DNA from 4 places in the Brachybacterium ginsengisoli genome. Region 2 is predicted to be linked to each of the others. Evidence: riboswitches for the same ligand, from Rfam matches in the RefSeq annotation. Region 2 holds a riboswitch; each other region holds the start of a gene.
What was found. A riboswitch is a leader RNA that binds a small molecule or an ion and turns the genes downstream of it on or off. The one in region 2 is predicted to bind thiamine pyrophosphate.

Region 1: linked by a shared signal. The riboswitch ahead of thiC (phosphomethylpyrimidine synthase ThiC) and the one ahead of CFK41_RS04850 (YkoF family thiamine/hydroxymethylpyrimidine-binding protein) in region 2 are both predicted to bind thiamine pyrophosphate.
Region 3: linked by a shared signal. The riboswitch ahead of CFK41_RS02815 (bifunctional hydroxymethylpyrimidine kinase/phosphomethylpyrimidine kinase) and the one ahead of CFK41_RS04850 (YkoF family thiamine/hydroxymethylpyrimidine-binding protein) in region 2 are both predicted to bind thiamine pyrophosphate.
Region 4: linked by a shared signal. The riboswitch ahead of CFK41_RS11050 (ECF transporter S component) and the one ahead of CFK41_RS04850 (YkoF family thiamine/hydroxymethylpyrimidine-binding protein) in region 2 are both predicted to bind thiamine pyrophosphate.

Annotation. Positions count from the first base shown of each region.
Region 1 covers NZ_CP023564.1:1,746,564-1,752,144, forward strand. Annotated here, with positions in the region: gene thiC (phosphomethylpyrimidine synthase ThiC) at 1-1,729, opposite strand, end outside; TPP riboswitch at 1,731-1,840, opposite strand; gene CFK41_RS07780 (SAM-dependent methyltransferase) at 1,948-2,709, shown strand; gene CFK41_RS07785 (DUF1846 domain-containing protein) at 2,725-4,275, opposite strand; gene CFK41_RS07790 (ABC transporter substrate-binding protein) at 4,669-5,581, shown strand, end outside.
Region 2 covers NZ_CP023564.1:1,104,880-1,110,460, reverse strand. Annotated here, with positions in the region: gene CFK41_RS04860 (ATP-binding cassette domain-containing protein) at 1-2,333, opposite strand, end outside; gene CFK41_RS04855 (ECF transporter S component) at 2,323-2,988, opposite strand; gene CFK41_RS04850 (YkoF family thiamine/hydroxymethylpyrimidine-binding protein) at 2,985-3,752, opposite strand; TPP riboswitch at 3,791-3,899, opposite strand; gene CFK41_RS04845 (MBL fold metallo-hydrolase) at 3,960-4,685, opposite strand; gene purS (phosphoribosylformylglycinamidine synthase subunit PurS) at 4,926-5,198, shown strand; gene purQ (phosphoribosylformylglycinamidine synthase subunit PurQ) at 5,198-5,581, shown strand, end outside.
Region 3 covers NZ_CP023564.1:656,834-662,414, reverse strand. Annotated here, with positions in the region: gene CFK41_RS02825 (exonuclease SbcCD subunit D) at 1-673, opposite strand, end outside; gene CFK41_RS02820 (alpha/beta hydrolase family protein) at 733-1,485, opposite strand; TPP riboswitch at 1,621-1,713, shown strand; gene CFK41_RS02815 (bifunctional hydroxymethylpyrimidine kinase/phosphomethylpyrimidine kinase) at 1,704-3,365, shown strand; gene CFK41_RS02810 (MFS transporter) at 3,362-4,714, shown strand; gene thiM (hydroxyethylthiazole kinase) at 4,711-5,487, shown strand; gene CFK41_RS02800 (thiamine phosphate synthase) at 5,484-5,581, shown strand, end outside.
Region 4 covers NZ_CP023564.1:2,468,967-2,474,547, reverse strand. Annotated here, with positions in the region: gene CFK41_RS11060 (ankyrin repeat domain-containing protein) at 1-206, opposite strand, end outside; gene CFK41_RS11055 (ATP-binding cassette domain-containing protein) at 238-2,235, opposite strand; gene CFK41_RS11050 (ECF transporter S component) at 2,333-2,914, opposite strand; TPP riboswitch at 2,960-3,064, opposite strand; gene CFK41_RS11045 (hypothetical protein) at 3,105-3,671, opposite strand; gene CFK41_RS11040 (M13 family metallopeptidase) at 3,668-5,581, opposite strand, start outside.

The DNA of each region.
Region 1 (5,581 bases), 640 kb from region 2:
GATCGGGCAGGTACACGGTGCCGCCCGCGGCGAGGAACTCCTCGGACTTCGCCGCCATCCCCGCACGGGCGATCTCGGACTGGTCCGCGGCGTTCCCGTAGGTGTCGCGGATGTCCTGGGAGAGCCGCATCGAGCAGAACTTCGGCCCGCACATGGAGCAGAAGTGCGCGGTCTTCGCCGGCTCGGCCGGGAGGGTCTGGTCGTGGTACTCCTCCGCCAGCTGCGGGTCCAGCGACAGCCCGAACTGGTCCCGCCACCGGAACTCGAAGCGAGCCTTCGACAGGGCGTCGTCCCGGGAGCGCGCCGCGGGATGTCCCTTGGCGACGTCCGCGGCATGAGCCGCGATCTTGTAGGTGATCACGCCGGTCTTCACATCATCACGATCCGGCAGGCCCAGATGCTCCTTGGGGGTGACGTAGCAGAGCATCGCCGTGCCGTAGCGGGCGATCTCCGTGGCCCCGATCGCGGAGGTGATGTGGTCATACGCCGGGGCGATGTCGGTGACCAGCGGGCCCAGCGTGTAGAAGGGCGCTCCCTGGCACAGCTCCTGCTGGCGCTCCACGTTCTCCCGCACCAGGTGCAGCGGGATGTGCCCCGGACCCTCGACCATCACCTGCACGTCGTGCGCCCAGGCACGCTCGGTGAGCTCCGCGAGGGTGTCGAGCTCCGCGAACTGGGCGGCGTCGTTCGCATCGACGAGCGACCCCGGGCGCAGCCCGTCCCCGAGCGAGAAGGAGACGTCGTAGCGGGCGAAGATCTCGCACAGCTCGTCGAAGTGCTCGTAGAGGAAGTTCTCCCGGTGGTGCGCGAGGCACCAGCCCGCCAGGATCGAGCCGCCGCGGGAGACGATCCCGGTGACGCGATCAGCGGTCAGCGGCACGTGGCGCAGCAGCACCCCGGCGTGGATCGTCATGTAGTCCACGCCCTGCTCGCACTGCTCGATCACCGTGTCGCGGAAGATCTCCCAGGTCAGAGCGTTCGCATCGCCGTCCACCTTCTCGAGCGCCTGGTAGATCGGCACCGTGCCGATAGGCACGGGGGAGTTGCGCAGGATCCACTCCCGGGTGGTGTGGATGTCGTCCCCGGTGGACAGGTCCATCACGGTGTCCGCGCCCCATCGGGTGGCCCACTCGAGCTTGGAGACCTCCTCGGCGATCGATGAGGTCACCGCCGAGTTGCCGATGTTCGCGTTGATCTTCACCAGGAACGCCTTCCCGATGATCATCGGCTCCGCCTCGGGATGGTTCACGTTCACCGGGATGATCGCCCGGCCCGCGGCCACCTCGCTGCGCACCAGCTCGACGTCGCACTCCTCCCGCAGGGCGACGAACCGCATCTCCGGGGTGATCTCTCCCCGTCGGGCGTAATGCATCTGGGTGACGGACCGACCCGCCCGGGAGCGCAGCGGATCCCGCCGTCGGCCGCCCCACTCGGCGCTGGCCTCCCCGCGACGGAGGGCGCCGCGCCCGTCGTCGGCGAGGCTGCGATTCCGCCCCGGGTAGGTCTCCACGTCCTCACGGTCGGCGATCCACCGCGAGCGCATCGGCGGGAGGCCCTCCTCGGGCTCGCATCCGGGACCGGCTGTGCGGTACACCCGCAGCGGCGGGTTCTCGGAGCCGTCGGGCGCAGGATCCTGATCGATGCGGGTGACGGGCACCCGGATGCCGTGCTCTCGGTCCTCGAGCACGTCGAGGTGGTGGGTGGAGTAGTTCTCGGGGCGTGCGGACATGGCGCTGCGCTCTCCTTCTTCCTTCGCCGGCATTACCCGGGCAGGTTCGGTCGGTACTCGGACAGCGACAGTCCGATCTCAGCCCGCTGCTGCGGGCACCCGAGGGATCGGCGCCGACCCTAACATCCGTCGCGGAGGGCTCGATCCGGCGTCCGTCATCGTCCGGCGGCGCCCGCAATTCCCTGGCCCCTGCCGCCCGGGCGGGGCACCATCACGGCATGGACTCCCCGGATGCACCTCCTCCCGTCGGCAGCGGATCGGCGCTGACCTACAACTCCCCGCTCTCCGCTGAACGCGCCGAGCGACTCGTCGACCGGCTCGCACGGGCCGCGCCGAGCGATGTGCTCGACGTGGGCTGCAGCTGGGCGGAGCTGCTGCTCGACCTGCTCGACGCCGTTCCCTCCGCCCAGGGCCTCGGGATCGACGAGCACGGCCCGGACATCGAGCGCGGCCGGGAGTCGGCTCGACGGCGCGGCCTCGAGGATCGGGTGCAGCTGGAGGCACGACCGGCGGACGAGACCCTTCCGCAGGCCGATCTGGTCGTGAACATCGGGGCGTTCCAGGCCTTCGGCGATGTGCCCACGGCGCTGAGCCGTCTGCGCGAGCTGGTGCGGCCACAGGGCCGCGTGCTGCTGGGCTGCGAGTACTGGGAGCACACGCCGAGCGACGTCGAGCTCGCCGCGCTGTGGGAGGGGACGACGGCGCAGGAGAGCCTCCTGCTGCCGGACCTCGTGGACGCGGCGATCGCCGCGGGGTTCCGCCCGCTGTCCACGCAGACGGTCACCCGCCAGGAGTGGGAGGACTACGAGTCCGGGCACATGGCGCCGCTCGAGCAGGGGCTGGCCGCGAACCCGGAGCATCCGCGGGCAGGCGCAGTGCGGGAGCAGCTCGACCAGCAGCGGACGATCTGGCTGCGAGGGCACCGCGACCTGCTGGGATTCGCCTATCTCGTGCTGGTCCCCACCGACGTCCCGGCCTGAGCCCTGGGGTGCGGATCAGCGCTTGTGGTAGAGCGCCTTGTGCAGGAACCGCGGCTCCGAGGTGACCGAGATCCCGAGGTTGCGGAAGATGTCCTCGTCCACGGTGCCCAGGATCGTGGTGGTGTGCACGTCGCAGCCGGCGAGGCTGCGCAGCTGCTCCACGGCCCGCCGGGCGCCCTCGTCGGTCGAGGCGGAGACCGACAGCGCGATCAGCACCTCGTCGGTGTGCAGGCGCGGATTGCGGCTGCCAAGGTGCTCCGTCTTCAGCGACTGGATCGGCTCGATCGAGGAGGGGGAGAGCAGCTGCACCGAGTCGTCGAGACCGGCCAGATGCTTCAGAGCGTTCAGCAGCATCGCCGCGGAGCAGCCCAGCAGCGGTGAGGTCTTCCCGGTGATCAGGGTCCCGTCCGCCAGCTGGATCGCGGCGCCGGGCTCGCCGGTGCGGGCCTCGACGGCGAGGGCGGGATCGACCACGGCCCGGTCCTGGGGCACACAGCCCGCCTTGGACATGACCATCCCGATCCGTTGGGAGACGACGTCGTCCTCGTCGTTGATCCGCTCGTGCATGAGCGCCTTGTAGTAGCGGCGGATGATCTCCTGCCGCGAGGCCTCGCGGCACACCTCGTCCGCGACGATGCAGTCCCCGGCGAGGTTCACACCCATGTCGGTGGGGGAGGCGTACGGCGAGCTGCCGGTGAGCTTCTCGAGCAGCGTGCGCAGCAGCGGGAAGACCTCCACGTCCCGGTTGTAGCTGGTGACCTGCTTCCCATAGGCGGCGAGGTGGAAGGGGTCGATGAGGTTCACATCATCCAGGTCCGCGGTGGCGGACTCGTAGGCGAGGTTCACCGGATGCTCCAGCGGCAGGTTCCAGATCGGGAAGGTCTCGAACTTCGCGTAGCCCGCGCCGATGCCCCGCTGATGGTCGTGGTAGATCTGCGAGAGGCAGGTGGCGAGCTTGCCGGAGCCCGGCCCCGGGGCGGTCACCACGATGAGGTCGCGCGTGGTCTCGGTGTACTCGTTGGCGCCGAAGCCCTGCTCGGACACGATCCGGGCGGTGTCCTGGGGGTAGCCGGGGATCACGGTGTGGCGCGCGACCTTCAGGCCCAGCCGTTCGAGGCGGTCGATGAAGGCACGGGCGACGTGGTTGGAGTCCTCCAGCTGGGTGACCACCACGTTCTCCACGAGGAAGCCGTGCTCGCGGAACACGTCGATGAGCCGGAGAACATCGTCCTCGTAGGGGATCCCGAGGTCGGCGCGGACCTTCTGCCGCTCGAGGTCCTTCGCGTTCAGGCACACCAGGATCTCGAGCTCGTCCTTGAGCCGGTGCAGCATCGCGATCTTGTTGTCCGGGGTGAAGCCGGGCAGCACGCGGGAGGCGTGGTGGTCGTCGAAGAGCTTCCCGCCCATCTCGAGGTACAGCTTGCCGCCGATCTCCTCGCGGCGACGCTGGATGTGGCGCGACTGGAGCTCGATGTACTTCTCGCGGTCGAAGCCGACCCTGCTCCCGGGGTCCTCCGGGGAGGGCGAGGTGGGCGAAGCGGGGGAGCGGGTATCCGAATCGGTCACCCCGGCACGCTAGCACCGACCATCGCTCGGGACCGTCTGGGAGGTCCCCGCCGTCGCCGACGGGAGGAGCGCCTCCAAGGACCTGCCGGTGGCGAGGACCGGAGAGCGCGTGGTGATACGAATCGATCGTGAGCGGGCGTCTCCGCTTGTCGCGGCGTGTCCGGTCAGCGGCGACGCCGGCGATGAGGGGGTGCGGGCCTCGTCCGTGAGCCCGCCGGGATCCCGTCTGGCCCTTGTGCTGTGCCTGATCGTCGGTCATGATGGCTCTCGCACGAGGGATCGCCGACGGCGGCGGCCCGGGAAGTGCCCCCACCTGCAGGCCCCTGCAGGATGCCCGACATCGATATCGATACGAATCGATCCGGCGCCGAGAGAGCGATGAGAGAAGAGACGATGATGTCGAATCACCCCAGTTCCAGCAGCCCTGCCAGCCCCGCCGATCCCGCCGTGAACGGTGCGCTCCGTCCCAGCCGCCGAGCGCTCGGCGCGTTCGTCGCCGTGCCGGGACTGCTCTCCCTCGCGGCCTGCGGAGGGTCCGGCGGCGGGTCCGGCTCCGGCGAGCCGTCGGTCCTGCGGGTGGTGGACTACTACAACACCCCGGCCGACGACGTCGTGATCCAGAAGACCCTCGAGACCGTGGCCTCCGATGCCGGCATGACGATCAAGCGGGAGAAGGTCCCCGGCGAGCAGCTCATCCAGAAGGTCCTGCAGATGAGCTCCTCGAAGACCCTCCCGGACCTGCTCATGCTCGACAACCCGGACCTCCAGGAGATCGCGAGCTCCGGCGCCCTCGTGCCCCTCGAGGACTTCGGGATCGACACCAGCGGCTTCAAGAAGGAGATCCTCGACGCCGGCACCTTCGAGGGCAAGGTCTACGGACTGGCCCCCACGGTCAACACCATCGCGCTGTTCTACAACACCGCGATGCTCGCCGACGCCGGCGTGGAACCGCCCACCACCTGGGACGAGCTCACCTCCGCGGCCAAGGCGCTCACCCATGACGACGTCTACGGCATCGCCTTCTCCGCGATCGCCACCTACGAGGGCACGTGGCAGTTCCTGCCGTTCATGTGGTCCAACGGCGGGGACGAGACCGACATCTCCACCCCCGAGGTCGCCGGTGCGGCACAGCTCTGGGCGGATCTGGTCTCGGACGGATCGGCCTCCAAGGGCGTCGTGAACTGGGGACAGGGCGATGTCATCGACCAGTTCAAGGCCGGAAAGGCCGCGATGGCCGTCAACGGCCCGTGGAACATCGTCGGTCTGCAGGAGGATGCTCCCGATCTCGAGTGGGACGTGGCCATCA
Region 2 (5,581 bases):
GCGAAGGCGATGCGGTCCGCGCTGCGGATGGCGTCGACCAGCAGTGCGAACGCGCAGCGCAGCCGATGCCGCAGGCGCAGGTGGGACACGCGCCCGTCGGCCTCCAGCGGCAGCCGCACCCGGTGCGCTCGGGTGATCGTCTCCCAGCGGCGGGGCAGCTCGTCCAGCAGACGTCGCCCGGCCAGCAGCGCATAGGCGTAGCGGGCCGGCAGCCGGGCGTGCTGGCGCAGGCTCACCAGGGTGCTGCGCGGATCGGTGGCCCGGGAGACCACGAGCGCCCCGAGTCCGATCACCAGGGCCCGCATCGCGAGCGCCGTGCCGAGCACGATCCCCTCCTCGGTGATCCGTACCGGCAGCTCGGGCCAGGGCTCGTGGCCGGGTCGGCTGAGCACGTTGACCAGGAAGACCCCGAGCGCGAACACGACGAAGGGCAGCTGCGCCCGAGCCAGGCGGAGCGGACCGAGGCGGCAGCCGAGCATCGCCCCGAGGACCAGCAGCAGATACAGCACGGCCAGCGGCGCGGGCCGCGTCAGGGCGATGCAGACGATGCTCAGGGCCGTCAGCAGGGCCAGCAGCACGGTGGGGTTCCGTCCGGCGAGCGGGGCTCCGCGCCGCGACCTCCCGCCGGCGCCGTCGAGCGGTGGATGCTGCTGGGAACGGGACGACTCGGCGCGTGACGGCTCGGTCCGAGTGCTGCTTCCCGTCCGCGAGGTGCTCTCGCCCGGACCGCGGTGCGCCCCCGACCCCGCGCCCGCCGAGAGCCCTGCGCGCTCCCGCAGCGCCTCGTCCTGCAGCAGGGTCGCCGGGGGCATCGGTCCCAGCAGGCGGCCGTCGGCGATGACGACGACCGCGTCGGCCGCCTCCACCAGTCGCAGATCGTGGGTCGCGACCACCACGGCGTGCCCGGCCGCGGCCGCCTCCCGCAGCTGCGTGTGGACGGTGCGGGTGGCGGCACGGTCCAGGCCGTAGCCGGGTTCGTCGGCGAGCAGCACCGGCCGCTGCGCGAGCAGCATCGCCCCGATCGAGAGGCGGCGCTGCTGCCCGCCGGAGAGGGCGAAGGGACTCGCCTCCTGCAGCTCCTCGAGCCCCAGCCGGACGAGCATCTCGGCGGCCTGTGCGGGGTCGGCGCCGGAGGCGACGAGCTCGCCGAGGACCGTGTCGGCGACGAACTGGGACTCGGGGCGCTGGAAGACCAGACCGGAAGCGGCGCCCTCGACCGTGCCGTGCAGCGGCGGATCCAGGCGGGACAGCGCCCCCAGGAGCGTGGACTTCCCGGCCCCGTTGCGGCCCACCACGGCGAGCAGCTCCCCCGCGCGCACGGCGAGATCCACGCCGGAGAGGACCGTGCGGCCCTGGTGGCCGAGGTCCGCCCCGCGCACCGTGAGCAGGGTGTCGCCCGGCACCGGGGCGGGCCCGGCCCCGCCGGGGACCCGTTCGGCCGACGAGCCGACGTCCGGGATGGGCAGGTGCCCGAGGTCGGGCCCCACCTCCGGGCCGAGGTCCTCCTCGATCTCCCGCGGCAGCCAGCAGCCGGACTCGCGCAGGGCGGCGCCGTGGCGGGCGAGCACGTCCCCGGTCGGGCCGTCGGCGAGGACCCGGCCGGAGGCGTCCAGAGCGATCGTACGCGGCGGGAGCCCCTCCACGCCGCGCTCCCCCGCCCAGTCGTCGAGGCGGTGCTCCACCAGCAGCACCGCGACCTCGCCGCCCGCCGTCACAGCGCGGGCGGCCTCGCGCACCGCGCGCACCCCGTCGGCGTCGAGCATCGCGGTGGGCTCGTCCAGCAGGAGCAGCCGGGGCCGGGCCGCCACGGCCGCGGCGAGCCCCGCCCGCTGCAGCTGCCCGCCGGAGAGGGTCGCGGCGTTCCGGTCGCCGAGGTCGCCGATCCCCGCGTCCACGAGGACTCGGTGCACCTGCTCGCCGATCCGTTCCGGCGGCACGCAGCGGCTCTCGAGCGGGAGCGCGACGTCGTCGGCCACCTGCGGGAGGCAGACCCCGTCGGCCGGATCCTGCCCGAGCACGCCCACGACCTGCGAGGCGGCGACGACGCCGTCGGCGATGGGGTCGATCCCGCCCACGCGGACCGTGCCGGTGACCCGGGCGCGCTGGTGGGCGGGGATCGCTCCGGCGAGCGCCCGCAGCAGGGTGGACTTGCCGCTGCCGCTGGGTCCCAGCAGCAGCACCTGCTCCCCGGAGCGGATCGTCCCGGTGAAGGGGCCGACGCCGGCGCCGGAGGGCAGCACGATCTCGAGATCCCGCGCCTCGACGACCGGCGCCGACGGCTCCGGCCGGGCGGGCGCAATCCTCTCCGGGACGGTCCTCGGCTCAGCGGACACGACGCTGCGGGATCCCGTCAGCTTCAGCGCCCTCGCCGGTCGACGCGGCGCCGATCGCGAAGTTCGCGAGCACCCCGGTGCGCTCGAGGGCGCGCACGATCACCCGCGCCAGCAGTCCGCCGAGCACGATCCCGGAGAGCACCTGCACCCCGAGCCGCAGCGTGAGCAGATCCTGCCCGTACCAGCCCATCCGGTACGCGGTCCAGAAGAACACCAGACCCGCGCCGAGGGCCCCGGAGGCCGCGAAGACGCCCCAGCCGTAGCGGCGGTAGCGGGTCAGGGCGAAGGGCAGCTCGCTGCCGATGCCCTGCAGGGCCGCGGCGAGCACCAGCAGCGGGCCCACGGGGCTGCCCAGGAAGATCACCTCGATGACGGCCGCGAGGATCTCGGCGAGGATCCCCACGCCGGGGCGGCGCAGGATCATGATCGCGATCGGTCCCACCAGCAGCCAGGACCCGAACAGGACGTGCTGGGCGAGGTCGCCGGCGGGTCCCATCGCGATCGCGAGCGCGTTCCAGGCCTGCACGAACACCCAGTAGAGGAAGCCGAACACCACGCCGAGCACCACCACCAGCACGATCTCCCGCAGCGAGAGGCGGGAGCGGCGTGCGGCGGGCTCCGTCGAGGAGGTCCGTGCGGTCGGGGCGGCGGTCATCGCGTCGCCCCGTCGAGCTCGCGCACCTCGTGGGAGGGGCTGTTCAGGGAGAGGGTGAGATGGCTGGTGACGTGCTGGACGCTGCGGCCCACCAGCAGCCATCCGGCCACCGCGGTGGCGATCACGTCGCCGATGTCGCCCTCGAGGCGGGTGACGAAGTGGGCGGAGCCGCGGAAGGTCCCGAGGTCGCGGGCGTGGTCGATCGCGGCGTAGATGTCGCGCATGTGGTCCGGGGCGGTGCCGTCGGCGGAGACCTGGTCGGCCAGCGGGTACAGCGCCCATTCGGCGGTGGCGTACCGGCCGGTGCGGCGGGGAGCGGGCACCTCGGTGCTGCGGGGTCCTGCGCCGCCGGGCAGCTCGCAGGCTACCTCGCCGGGGCAGCCGCGGGACAGGGTCACCGCGAGCGAGGCGTGGTGCTCGGTGCGCGCGAGGTCCTCGGCGAGGTCGATCAGATAGCGCTGCAGCTGGCTCTCGTGGCCGCCCACATAGGTGGAGACGTCCCCGGTCTCGTGCACCAGCCCGGTGTCGTCCAGGCGGGAGAGGATGCCCGTCAGCACGCGGGCGTAGTCCTCGGTCATGACGGAAGCGGTCAGCCGGGCGCCGACACCGAATCCGAGCGGAGTCGCAGTGGGATCGGCAGACGCAGCGGGATCGGGAGACGCAGTGGGATCGGCAGTCGCGGTGGGATCGGGAGTCGCAGCGGGATCGGGGCGCCCGCCGGGCGCGGTGGGCGGAGCGGGGGTGCCGACGGGTGTGGGGGCCATGTCCGGTGCCTTTCGACGGAGGCACGGGCACCCGGCGACCTTCGCTCGGCGGAGCTCCCTGCGCCGGCATGATCCGGATCAGGTTCTACGGTCGGAGTTGGAGAACTCCCTCTCAGCCCGGCTCACCGGACTCCCGTGCACGCAGCCACCGTACCCCGGCCCGTCGGGCGCGGAGCAGGGCGGTCCGCACCGCGGCTCTCCCCGGGATCAGGCCCCGCCGACCTCGACGGTCGCATCGGCGCCCCAGTCGCGCACCTCGGTGCCCTCCGGTGCGAGGTTCGTGGACTGGCGCAGGAAGATCGGGCGACCGGCGGCGCTCGCGACCGCGTCGTGCACCGGCAGCGCGAGCACCGGGTTCACGGCGCGCAGGAAGTCGATCGTCTCGGCCACCTTCGACCAGGGGGCGACGACGGCGAAGGCGAGCACGTCGATGCCGTGGAACTCCTGCACCGGCTCGAGGGAGTCGCCGGTGATGCCCAGGCGCGGGCCGCCCCCCGCCTCGAGGACCAGACCGCAGTTGCCCACGCGGGGGATGTCGGGGTGGATGATCGCGTGACGGCCGCCGACGGCGCGGATCCGCACGGCGTCCTCGCCGTCCAGCGCGGGCAGCTCGTGCAGCTCACCGGCGCGCAGCGGGAGCACCCGCTCGGTCGGCACGGGGCGTGCGCCCTCCCCCGCCTCGGTCAGCTGGGCGGCGGTCTCCGGCTCCGCGATCACCACGATCCCGGGGGCCAGCGCCAGCACCTCGTCCAGCAGGTCCCGGTCGAGATGGTCGGGGTGCTGGTGGGTGACCAGCACGGCGTCCAGGGCGGAGAGCGCCTCGGGTCCGAGCGCGCGCACCGCCTCGGCGCTGAAGCCGCCGGGATCGACGAGCAGGTGCCGCCCGGCGATCTCGACGAGCAGGCAGGAGTGGACGAGGTGGCGGATCTTCATCGGTTCCTCCCGGAAGGGGTCGTGGATGTCCCGAACCTATCGCCGTCGCCGCCTCCTGCCCAGTGCTCGGGCGAGGAGGCCGATCGCACGGTGGGCGGTCCCCCGCGGGGACGCCACGGATCGGTACGATGAGCGGGTCGGGTCCGTCCCGTCGGCCGCCCCGGGCGCCGACGGCGCATCGTCCCGCAGCACTCGTCCGTCAGGCCCGCCCCGAGGCCGTCGTCCCCCAGGAGAGCACCCATGCCACGTGTCGTGGTCCACGTCATGCCCAAGCCGGAGATCCTCGACCCGCAGGGCAAGGCGGTCGCCGCCGCGCTGCCGCGTCTGGGCTTCGAGGGCATCGCCTCGGTCCGCCAGGGCAAGCGGTTCGAGCTCGAGGTCGAGGGCGAGGTGACCGAGCAGGTGCTCGCCACCCTCCGCGAGGCCGCCGAGACGCTGCTGTCCAATCCGGTCATCGAGGACGTCGTCGCGATCGAGGTCGAGGACGCGGCCCACGGGAAGGCGCAGGCCTGATGCGCATCGGTGTGGTGACCTTCCCGGGCACTCTGGACGACCGGGACGCGCTGCGCGCGGTGCGGATCGCCGGCGCCGAGCCGGTCGCGCTGTGGCACGGCGAGGACGATCTGCAGGGCGTCGAGGCGATCGTGCTGCCCGGCGGCTTCTCCTACGGCGACTACCTCCGTGCGGGCGCCATCAGCGGCTTCGCCCCGGTGATGGAGAAGGTGGTGGATGCGGCGAAGGGCGGGATGCCCGTGCTCGGCATCTGCAACGGCTTCCAGATCCTGTGCGAGACCCATCTGCTGCCCGGTGCGATGATCAAGAACGCGCACCGCTCGTTCCTGTGCCGCGACCAGCCCCTCGCGGTGGAGAACAACCGCACCGCCTGGACCACCGGG
Region 3 (5,581 bases), 450 kb from region 2:
GGTCCTGGCAGCCGTGCAGGTGGCCGAGGGCCAGGTAGTCGATGCCGCCGAGCACCCCGGCGGGCACGGAGTCGACGCCGCCGACGGCGAGGTCGCGCTCGGAGTCGCTCGCCTCGCCTCCGCTGACGAAGGTGTGGGCGAGCACGACGGTGCGGGCGCCGGGATGCGCGGCGGCGCGCTCGCGCACGCGGTCCAGGGCGGCACGGGTGACGGCCTCGTGGCTGCGGGCCAGCGGCGGCTCGCCCTCGGCGACCAGCTCGGTGCGCGCACGGTCCGGCTCGAGGTAGGGCAGGCCGAAGAAGAGCACCTCTCCGTGCTCGTCCTCGACGATGACGGGATGTTCGATCCCCGGCACGTCGGTGAGCAGGTGGATGCCGGCCCGCATCAGCGAGCGCCCGAAGCCGAGACGCTCCGGGGAGTCATGGTTGCCGGAGGTGAGCACGACGGTGGCGCCGGTGTCCGCGAGGCGGGCCAGCGCCCGGTCCAGCAGGGACACGCTGCTCACGGCGGGCACCGCGCGGTCGTAGACATCGCCGGGCACCACGACCACGTCGACCTGCTCCGCCTGGACCAGCTCGACCAGCCAGTCGAGGAAGGCGGCCTGGTGCTCGTGCAGGTCCACCTTGTGCAGGGTGCGGCCCAGGTGCCAGTCCGAGGTGTGCAGGATCTTCATGCCCCGAGCCTACGAGCGGGAGCCCACACGCGAAGGATCCGACGCCTCGGTGTGGACGCCTACAGGTACGGATCGGCCCAGGCGCTGATGATCCGGGCGGCGCGCTCGGCCTGGCCCTCCGCGGTGAGGAAGTGGTCGGAGCCCTCCAGCGAGATGAAGCTGCGCGGGTGCTCCGCGGCGCGGAAGATCGCGCTGGCGTTGTCGACGTCGACGGTGGCGTCGGTCGGCGAGTGCATGACCAGCAGCGGACGATCCAGGGTGCGCACCTGCGTGATCAGCTCCGACCCGCGCACGTCCTCCACGAAGTCCCGCTTCAGGGTCAGCTTCCGGCCGCCGATCAGCCACGGGGCCGTGCCCTCCTCCACCACGCGGTCCGCCACGGAGTCGTAGTGCCGCTCCACGCCCGCCGGGTCCGAGGGGGCGCCGATGGTGACCACGGCGCGCACGCTCGGCAGCTGCTGGGCGGCGACGATGGCGGCCGCGCCGCCCCAGGAGTGGCCGATCAGGAGCTCCGGCGGGGTGCCGCGATCGGCGAGGAACTGTGCGGCGCGCACGGTGTCGTCGACCTTCACGGTGAAGGACCCGTCTCCCCACTCGCCGTCCGAGTCGCCGAGGCCCAGGCAGTCGTAGCGCAGCATGCCGATGCCCTCGGCCGCGAGACCGCGCGCGATCCGGAAGGCCGCCGGTGAGTCCTTGCCGAGGGTGAATCCGTGGATCACCAGGCCCCAGCCGCGGGCCTCGCCCTCAGGCGTCTCCAGCACGCCCGCGAGCTCCGGGCCTCGGGAGCTCGGGAATCGGACTGCTTCGGCCATCGCTCAGCACCTCTTCCGGATCCGTCTGAATCGCTGCACCGTAGCACCGCGATGACGCACCGGAGCCGGATCCCTCCGCACGATGTCCCTCTGTGACCATCGCTGACGGCCGTCGTGGCCCCTGACCTACACTCGCCGGTGGACACGGGGTGCGCCGTCGGCGCTGAGATCACACCCGTGGAACCTGATCTAGTTCGTACTAGCGAAGGGATGTCCGCATGAGCTCGGATCCTTGCACCCTCTTTCCGCCTGCCCTCGATCGTCCGGCGCTGCCGCGAGTGGTCTCGATCGCCGGCACCGATCCGACCGGGGGCGCCGGCACCGCCGCGGATCTCAAGTCGATCACCGCCGCCGGCGGGTACGGCATGGCCGTGATCACCGCAGTGGTCGCCCAGAACACGCACGGCGTGCGCGACATCCATGTCCCGCCCACGAGCATCCTCACCGCGCAGCTGGAGGCGGTCGGGGAGGACGTCGCCCTCGAGGCCGTCAAGACCGGCATGCTCGGCACCGCCGCGGTCATCGAGACGGTCGAGACCTGGGTGCGGGAGCATCCGCCGCGCGTGCTGGTGGTCGACCCGGTGATGGTGGCCAGCAGCGGCGACCGCCTGCTCGAGCCCGAGGCGGAGCGGGCGATGATCCGCTTCTGCGCCCTGGCCACCGTGGTCACCCCGAACATCGACGAGCTCGCGGTGCTCACCGGAGCGCCCCGCGCCCGCACCGAGCGCGAAGCCCTCGATCAGGCCTCGCAGTGGGCGGAGCGCACCGGCGTGAGCGTGATCGTGAAGACGGGCCATCTCGAGGACCGCGAGGTCGCGAACACCTGGGTGGGCGCCGACGGCTCCCGCCACCGCGTGCCCTCGACCCGGGTGGACACCACCAGCACCCACGGCACGGGCTGCTCCCTCGCCGCCGCTCTCGCCACGCGCCTGGGCGGTGGGCACTCCCCCGCCGCGGCGCTGGCCTGGGTGACCGACTGGCTGCACGAGGCCGTCGACCATGGCGCGGCGCTGCAGGTGGGCGGCGGGCATGGCCCGGTCGACCACTCCCACCGCTCCCGTCGGCTCTCCGCGGCGGGCTCCGCCGCGCCCTGGCTCCCGGCCGACGCCGTCGCGGAGCGCTGGGAGGTCCCGGAGCTGCTGGTGGCACCGGCCGACGGTCCCGCCACCCCGGCGGCGGTCGCGCCCGTCGGCCCCTGGACAGAGGCGCTGTGGGCAGCGGGAGCGCCGCTGGCGCAGCAGATCTCCGAGTCCGGGTTCGTGCGGGCACTGGTGGACGGCTGCCTCCCCGAGGCGCAGTTCTCCTTCTACCTCGCGCAGGATGCGCACTACCTGGTGCGCTACTCCCGCGCACTGGCCGCCCTCGCCGAGACCTCCGCCCGCACCGAGGCCCGCGAGTTCTGGGCCGCCTCCTCCCGGAACTGCCTGGCCGTGGAGATGGAGCTGCACCGTGACTGGTCGGCCGGTCGCAGCGAGGCGGCGACCATTCCCGTCGGCCCCGTGACCAGCGCCTACACCGACTTCCTGCTCGCCCACGCGCTCGGTTCCCCGAGCGTCGTGGCCGCCGCCGCGGCGCTGCCCTGCTTCTGGCTCTACGCCCAGGTGGGGGCGGATCTGCCGGATGTCGCGCCGGATCACCCCTATGCGGCCTGGCTGCTGACCTATCGCGACCCGGATTTCGTCGCGGGGGTGCGCGGCGCGCTGGCCGTGGTGGAGCAGGAGCTCGATACCGCCGCGCCCGAGGTCCGGGCAGAGGCGGCCCGCGCCTTCCTGCTCGCCTGCCGCCATGAGCTGGAGTTCTTCGAGCAGGCACGGCGGGTGGATCCCGGCGGTGCCTGGGCCGACGCACCGGCGCTCCAGACGGCGGGGGTGTCCCGATGAGCCTCCCCGCCGCATCCGTCGCCTCCGACCGCTCCGTCGATCGTGCCCTGCCGCCGGAGGGCCGGGCCGCGCTGCGTGCCGGGGTGGCCGGGAACCTGGTCGACAACATCCACGTGTTCCTGCCGGTCACGGCGCTGGCCCCGGCGATGCTCGTCATCGCGGGACCCGGTGCGACGGCGTCCACCGGGGCGCTGATCATCATCGCGATGCTGATGGGCAGGCCCGTCGGCGGCGTGGTGTTCGGGCGGATCTCGGACCGTCTGGGCCGCACGCGCACCACCAGGATCGCGATCGCCGGCACCGCGCTGTGCGCCCTCGCGATCGCCGCCGTCCCCACGCATCAGCTGCTGGGCGCCGGCACGGTCGCCCTGATCCTGCTGCTGCGCTTCCTGTGCGGGATCTTCGTGGCCGGGGAGTACTCGGCTGCGATCCCTCTGGCCATGGAGTGGTCGGCGCCGCGGCGGCGCGGCCTGATGAGCGGTCTGATCCTGTCGATGGCGCCGTGGGCGCAGGCGCTCGTGGCCTTCGCGGTCGCGGGCCTGCTCGCGCTGCTGGGCCCGGAGCACTACGCGGCCTGGGGCTGGCGGGTGCTGTTCGCGCTCGGGTCGCTGCTCTCGCTGGGGATGCTGCTGTACTACCGGCGCCAGGTGGTCGATGCGCCGCTGTTCCGTCGGCGGCCGAGCGCTCCTGCCGACGGTGCCGACCCTGGCCTGCGCAGCCTGCTCTCCGGCTCCTGGTCGCGCGTGTTCTGGCAGGTGTTCGCCCTGATGACGGGGCTGTGGCTGCTCACCTACACCACGGTGCTGCTGCTCACCGAGCGTCTCACCACCGATGCCCCGCTGGCCCCGATCGCGGTGCCGGTGGTGATGGGGCTGGCCTCCGTGGCGCAGGCCGTGGTGATGGCGGTGGCCGGACATCTGTCCACCCTGGTGGGGCGACGCCGTCTTCTGATCCTCTGGGGAGGGGCCGCGACGGTCGCGGGACCGCTGCTGTGGTGGCTCGCCGTCACCGCGCCCACCCTGGTGACCGCCGCGGCCTGCGCTGCGCTGCTGCAGGTGGTGACCGTCTCCGCGTACGGCCCGATCGCCGCCTATCTCTCCGAGCGGTTCCCCACCTCGCTGCGTTCGACCGGCTACGGCGCGGGGTACAGCCTCTCGCTGGTGCTGCCGGCGCTCTACCCCTTCTACGTGCCGCTGCTCGAGCCGGTGCTGGGGCGCCACGGCACGGTGCTGGCGCTCATCGTGCTGGGCGGGCTGCTGCTGATGGGCGGCGCCGCGGCCGGTCCCCGCCTCGCTCCGCGGAAGCTGGATGCGGATCTCGACACGGTCGCCGCGGGAAGTGCGCGATGACCGGGCAGGACCGGGATCTCGCGCCGGTCGCCGAGGTCCTTGCCGCGGTGCGGGAGCGGGCGCCGCTGGTGCACTGCCTCACCGCGACGGTGTCGATGTCGCTGGTCGCGGACGGTCTGCTGGCCGCCGGGGCCCGGCCGATGATGACCGAGACCCTGGCCGAGGCGCCGACGGTGACCACTCTCGCGGACGCGCTCTCCATCAACCTCGGCACGCTGAGCACCGACGCGATGGAGGGCATTCCCGCCACGGTGGAGGTGGCGGTGGAGGAGGGCCGTCCCTGGGTGCTCGACCCCACCGCGATCGGCCTCGCGCCGGTGCGCACCCCGCTCGCGCGGCGCCTGGTGGAGTCCCGTCCCGCCGTGGTGCGGGGCAACGCCTCCGAGGTGATGGCCCTGGTGGGAGCCGGTCCGGGTGGCCGAGGTGCGGACTCCACGGCCGACGCCGACGCCGCGGAGGACGCCGCGAGCGTGATCGCCGCCCGCACCGGCGGGGCGGTCTCGGTCTCCGGGCAGGTGGACCTCGTCCTGGATGGTGGCCGACGGGTTCGTGTGGAGCGCGGTTCGCCGCTGCTGGCGCGTGTGACCGGGACAGGCTGCCTGCTCGGTGCCCTCACCGCGGCCTGCGCCGCGGTGCATCCCGATCCGTTCGAGGCGGCTCTCGCCGCGACCGTGTGGATGGACCTGGCCGGGGAGCTGGCCGCCGGGCGAGCCACCGGGCCGGGAAGCTTCCGCATGCATCTGCTGGACGCACTGGACGAGGTGGGACGATGAACGCTCTGGATCTGCGCTGCTATCTCGTCACCTCGGGGACGGGCCGCCGGACGGTCGAGGTCGCGGCGGAGGCCGCGGCGGAGGGTGCCGGGGT
Region 4 (5,581 bases), 1.4 Mb from region 2:
CGGACCAGCTCGGCGTGGCCGTGATAGGCCGCGAGCATCAGCGGGGAGTTCCCGGCGCTGTCGCGCAGGTTCGCCGGGGCGCCCTGGTCCAGCAGCGGCAGCAGGGCGGCGGCGTCGCCCTGACGGGCGGCGTCCAGCATCGAGGCGGCGAGGGCGATGACGGCCTCGTCCTCGGAGGGACCGGTCGGATCAGCGGTGTCGTTCATCCGGCCAGGATACGAGGCGCCGAGGCCGTGCTCACCCCACGAGCAGCTCGGCGGCAGCGGGCCAGAGCAGCAGCAGCACGGCGATCCCGAGCCCCCACAGGTCCACGGGACGGACGGGGCTGGGCTCGGCCCAGGTGCGGTGGGAGGCGGTCGCGAAGCCGCGGGAGTCCATGGCGAGGGCCTGCTGCTCGGCGCCGCGCAGGGTGTCCACCAGCAGGGCGAGGGTGGCCCCCGCGAGCAGCCGCGGCGAACGGGCGGTGCCCAGACCGCGGCGGATCCGGGTGCGCAGGATCATCTCCCACTGCCGGCCCAGGTGGCCCACGCGCACCAGCGCCACCACCGAGGCGGCGACCGGTCGGGCCGGCATCCGCAGCCGCTGCGCGAGCGCGTCTCCGAGGGGCGTCGCCGCCACGCCGCCGAGCGCGAGCACCCCGGGGGCGACGAAGGCGGTGATCCTCGCGGCCTCCTTGAGGCCCACCAGCCAGGCCTCGCCGGAGAGGGCGGGCGCGTCGCCGAGCAGGGCCGTGGTCCAGGCCAGCCCGGCGGCGGAGAGCAGGATCGGCAGCAGGCGCAGCACCCCGCCGCGCAGGGTGCGCACCGCGAGCGGGGCCAGCAGCACCGTCGGCACCAGCGCGAGCAGACCGCCCTGCCAGGTCTGGACGGCGAAGGAGCCGATCGCCGCGAGGATCCCGATCAGGCACAGGGTCAGCGGGTTCAGGGCGTCCGCGGGGATCCGGCGGCGCGGCGTCAGGGGAGGACCGGCGGGATCCGGGGCGGGCAGCTCGGTGCGGTGGTCGGCGCGGGCGATCAGCTCGGGATCGTGGGAGGCGACCAGGACCGCGCAGCCGCGGGAGGCGGCCTCGGAGAGCAGCGCGAGCACCGCGGCGCGGCGGCGGGCGTCGAGGCCGACGGTCGGCTCGTCCAGGACCAGCAGCGACGGGGACTGCGCGAGCGCCGCGACGATCGCCAGCCGGCGCTGCTCGCCGCCCGAGAGGCGATGCGGGTGGGCGCCGCGCAGCGCGGAGAGACCGGCCCGCTCGAGCAGCTCGTCGGCGAGCCCGGGATCAGCGGCCCAGGGGGAGGCGAGGACCTCCTCGCCCACGGTCGCGGCGACGAAGGAGTGCTCGGGATCCTGGGGGACGAAGGCGGTCTGTTCGGGCTCCGGCCGGGTGACGGCGCCGGTGGCGGGTTCGCCCGGGTCCAGAAGGGCGCGCAGCAGGCTCGTCTTCCCGGCGCCGCTCGGGCCGGTGAGCACGGTGATCCGGCCGGCCCGGGCCTCGAGGCCCAGCGGCTCGTGCAGGCCGCGCGCCGGGACGGTCACGCCCTGCAGCGAGGCGAGCACGGGACCTGCCGTCGCCGTCTCCGTGCTCGGCGGCTCCGCGCCCAGCACCCCCTCCTGCCGCAGCAGCGCCGCGTGCTCGCGCAGCACCGCCCGGGGGTCGCCGTCGGCGATCACCTCCGCCTGTGCGCCGAGCACCACCAGCCGGTCCACATGGGGGATCCAGGGCTCCAGGCGGTGCTCGGCGACCACCAGGGTGGAGCGCGAGCGGTCGCACGCACTCAGGACCGCCTCGCGAACGAGAGCGGCGGTGTCGGCGTCGAGCATGCTGGTGGGCTCGTCCAGGAGCATCAGATCCGGGTCCAGGGCGAGCGCGCCCGCGAGTGCCACCCGCTGCTGCTGGCCCCCGGAGAGGTCGAGCGGCGCGCGCGAGGGTTCCACACCCACCTGCGCCGCGGCGAGGGCCGCCGCCGCGCGCTCGTGGATCTCCGGTCGGTCCAGGGCCGCGTTCTCCGGCCCGAAGGCGGCATCCCGCGCGATGGTCGCGGCGACCAGGGCGTGGGCGGGGTTCTGCAGCAGCAGGCCCCGCTCGCCGGTTCGCTGCGGCGGCGGGAGCAGGCCCGTGCCCTCGCCGTCCTCCGGATCGAGCAGGCCGGCCAGGGCACGCAGCACCGTGGACTTCCCGCTCCCGCTCGCGCCCGCGAGCAGCACGCGCTGCCCGGCGGGGATCGCGAGGTCGAGCCCGGCGATCGTCGGCTCCCGCCGGGTCAGGGGTCGCCAGGTCAGACCGGTCAGCTGGTGACCGGTCGTGACGGAGGAGCGGGGCGCGGGGATCGTGGCCTCCCGGTCAGACCGCGACGGTCCGGGCGTGCTCCCGGCCGGCGGCGAGGGAGTCCACCGCCCCGGTGGCGACCAGCGCTCGGGTCGCCGCCCAGCCGAGCACGCCGCACAGCAGCGCCCCGGAGATGAGGAAGAACCCGAGCATCGCGCCGGAGAAGCCCCAGCTCATCTCCTGGTAGTAGGCGAACCTCTCCCAGCCCCACTCGAGCAGGGCGGCGAGCACGCCGCCCAGGATCGCGACCGGCAGGGTGTAGCGGCGGTAGCGGGTCAGCAGGAAGGCGAGCTCGACGCCGCCGCCCTGCAGGAGACCGGAGATCGCGGTGCCCCAGCCCCACTGGCTGCCCAGCAGCATCGAGAGCACGGCGGCGATCATCTCCGCCAGCAGGGCGGCGCCCGGCCTGCGCACGATGAGACCGGCGAGGATCGCGGGCAGGAACCAGATCCCTGCGAGCAGCCCCTCGGCGGGCTTGAACGCCGCGGTGAGCGGACCGATGAGCGTGTACAGCTGGCCGTAGCCCAGGAACGCGACCCCGAAGGCCGCCCCGATCAGCACGGTGACCAGCAGGTCCACGGTACGGAAACGAGTCATCACTTCTCCTTCCCAGTGGAAGGGGCGCAGGGCACCGGCGGTGCCCCCACGGAAATCCCGACTCCCTACGCCGGTGCGAGCCGGATCAGGTTCGAGGGTCTGCGCCTGCGCGCACTCTCAGCACCCTGCGGTGCTCCCCTGTCAGTGGATGACGATCGACCAGTCTACGCGACCGGGTCCGCTCGTCCGGTCAGCGTCGTGCGCGGATCGCCTGGTCGACGGCGTCGGCGGTCGCGTGCGGGTCCTCGGGGGAGAGGATGTACTGCGTCGTCCCCCGGCCGATGATCTCGACCATCGTGCCCTCGCGGGTGACCAGCATCCTGTAGGGACGTTGCAGGTCATCGAGGGTGAACACCTTGCGGGAGCCGACCGGGGTCAGCTCGGCGAGCTTCGGGGTGCTCGCGCGGCCCCGCCGCCAGCCGTAGCCGCCCAGGGTCACGCCCACCGTCGACCGCGGCAGCTCGCGCAGCTGCACGGTGCGGAAGTCCTCGAGCGGCCAGGCCCGGCGCGGCAGGAAGCCGCCGAGGCTCACCGTCAGCCCGTGCTCGTCGACGATGAAACGGGTCCACTGACCCATCCACGTCCACAGCGCGAGGGCTGCGAAGAGCGCCACCACCAGCAGGACGCCGAGCGCCGTGGAGCGCTGGGCCATGATCAGCGCGAGCACGGCCCCGGCCAGCAGCGTGAGCCCGATCCGGGTCCAGCCGATGGCCGAGGGCCGGGTGCGGCCCACGTAGAAGGGCGCCTCGGGCCTCACCAGATGCTCACCCGCTCCTCGGGGGCTCGGTACATCGCGTCGCCCTCGACCACGCCGAAGGCGGTGTGGAACTCCTCGAGGTGGCCGACCACGGTGTTGCAGCGGAACTCCATCGGGGCGTGGGGATCCACGGCCAGGCGACGGATCGCCTCCTGGACCCGGTTCCGGCCGCGCCACACGGTGGCCCACGACCAGAACACGCGCTGGAGGCCGGTGAAGCCGTCGATCTCGGCGGCGACCTGCTCCTCGTCGTGGCTGGCCAGGTAGGCCTTGACGGCGATGGACAGACCGCCCAGGTCGCCGATGTTCTCACCGATGGTGAGGGCTCCGTTGACCCGGTGGGAGTCGTCGAGCTCCCGGGGGGAGAGGGTCGAGTACTGGGTGATCAGCTGCGCGGCGCGGGTGTCGAAGGCCTCGCGGTCCTCGGGCGTCCACCAGGAGATCAGGTTGCCGTCGCCGTCGTACTTCGAGCCCTGGTCGTCGAAGCCGTGGCCCACCTCGTGCCCGATGACCGCACCGATGCCGCCGAAGTTCACGGCGTCGTCGGCCTCCGCGTCGAAGAAGGGCGGCTGCAGGATGGCCGCCGGGAAGACGATCTCGTTGCGGCCGGGGTTGTAGTAGGCGTTGACCGTCTGCGGGGTCATGTGCCATTCGGTCTCGTCGATCGGCCCGCCCACCTTGGCGAACTCGAAGGCGGCCTCGAAGCGGCGCGAGGCACGAGCGCTGGCGACCAGGTCGCCGGGCACGATCTCGAGCCCGTCGTAGTCGCGCCACTGATCGGGATAGCCGATCTTCGGGATGAACTTCTCGAGCTTCGCGAGCGCCTTCCGACGGGTCTCGGGAGTCATCCACTCGAGGCTTTCGATGGAGGTGCGGTAGGCGGCCATCAGTGCGTCGACCAGCTCGGTCATGCGCTCCTTGTGGGAGACCGGGAAGTGGCGGGAGACGTACTCGCGGCCGACGGCGAAGCCGACCACGCCCTCGACGAAGGCGACGCCGCGCTTCCAGCGGTCGCGCAGCTCCTCTGCCCCCGAGAGGGTCCGACCGGAGAAGTCGAAGTCCTCCTCGACCAGGGCGGCGGGGCCGTACGGGGCGTAGGAGGCGACGGAGTGGAGGGAGAGCCAGGTGCGCAGCACGGCGAGGTCCTCGCCGGCCAGCAGCTCCGCGGCGGCGGTGACGAACTCGGGCTGGCCGATCGAGACCACCTCGAAGGCCTTCGCCGGCGCACCGGTGCCCTCGATGTAGGCGTCCCAGGGGAAGGCCGGCGCCAGCTCGCGGCGCTGCGCATCATCCATCGGGTTGTAGGACTTCTCCCGGTCCCGCAGGCGCACCACGTCCAGGTGGGAGGCGGCGAGGCGGGTCTCGAAGCCCATCACCGCGGCGGCGAGGTCCTCGGCGCTCCCGGCGACCAGGCCCTCGCGTCCGGGGAGGGCGGCGAGGCGGGCGAGGTTCGCGAGGTGCTCGACGTACGCCGTGCGGATCTCGGCGTAGTGCTCCTCGCGGTAGTAGGACTCGTCCGGCAGGCCGAGGCCTCCCTGATGAATCTTGACCTGGTAGTTCGTCGAGTCCATGTCGTCGGTCCAGACGTAGGCCAGCAGTGCGGAGGCGCCGGAGTCCGGGGCGGCCATGACCCGCACCACCTGATCGAGGTCCGCGGCGGCGGCGACGGTGCCCAGCAGGTCCTCGAGCACGCCCACCCCGGCGGCCTCGATCGCGTCGGTGTCCATGAACATGCGGTACAGGGCGCCCACCCGGTCATGGTCCGTGGCGGGGACCTGCTCGGCGCGCGGGTCGCGGGAGGTGACGTCGGCCGCCGCCTCCTCGACGATCTCCCGCACCCGCTCCTCGGAGAGGTCGCGCAGGGCGTGGAAGGCACCGTCGCTCGAGCGGTCAGCGGGCATCACGTGCTC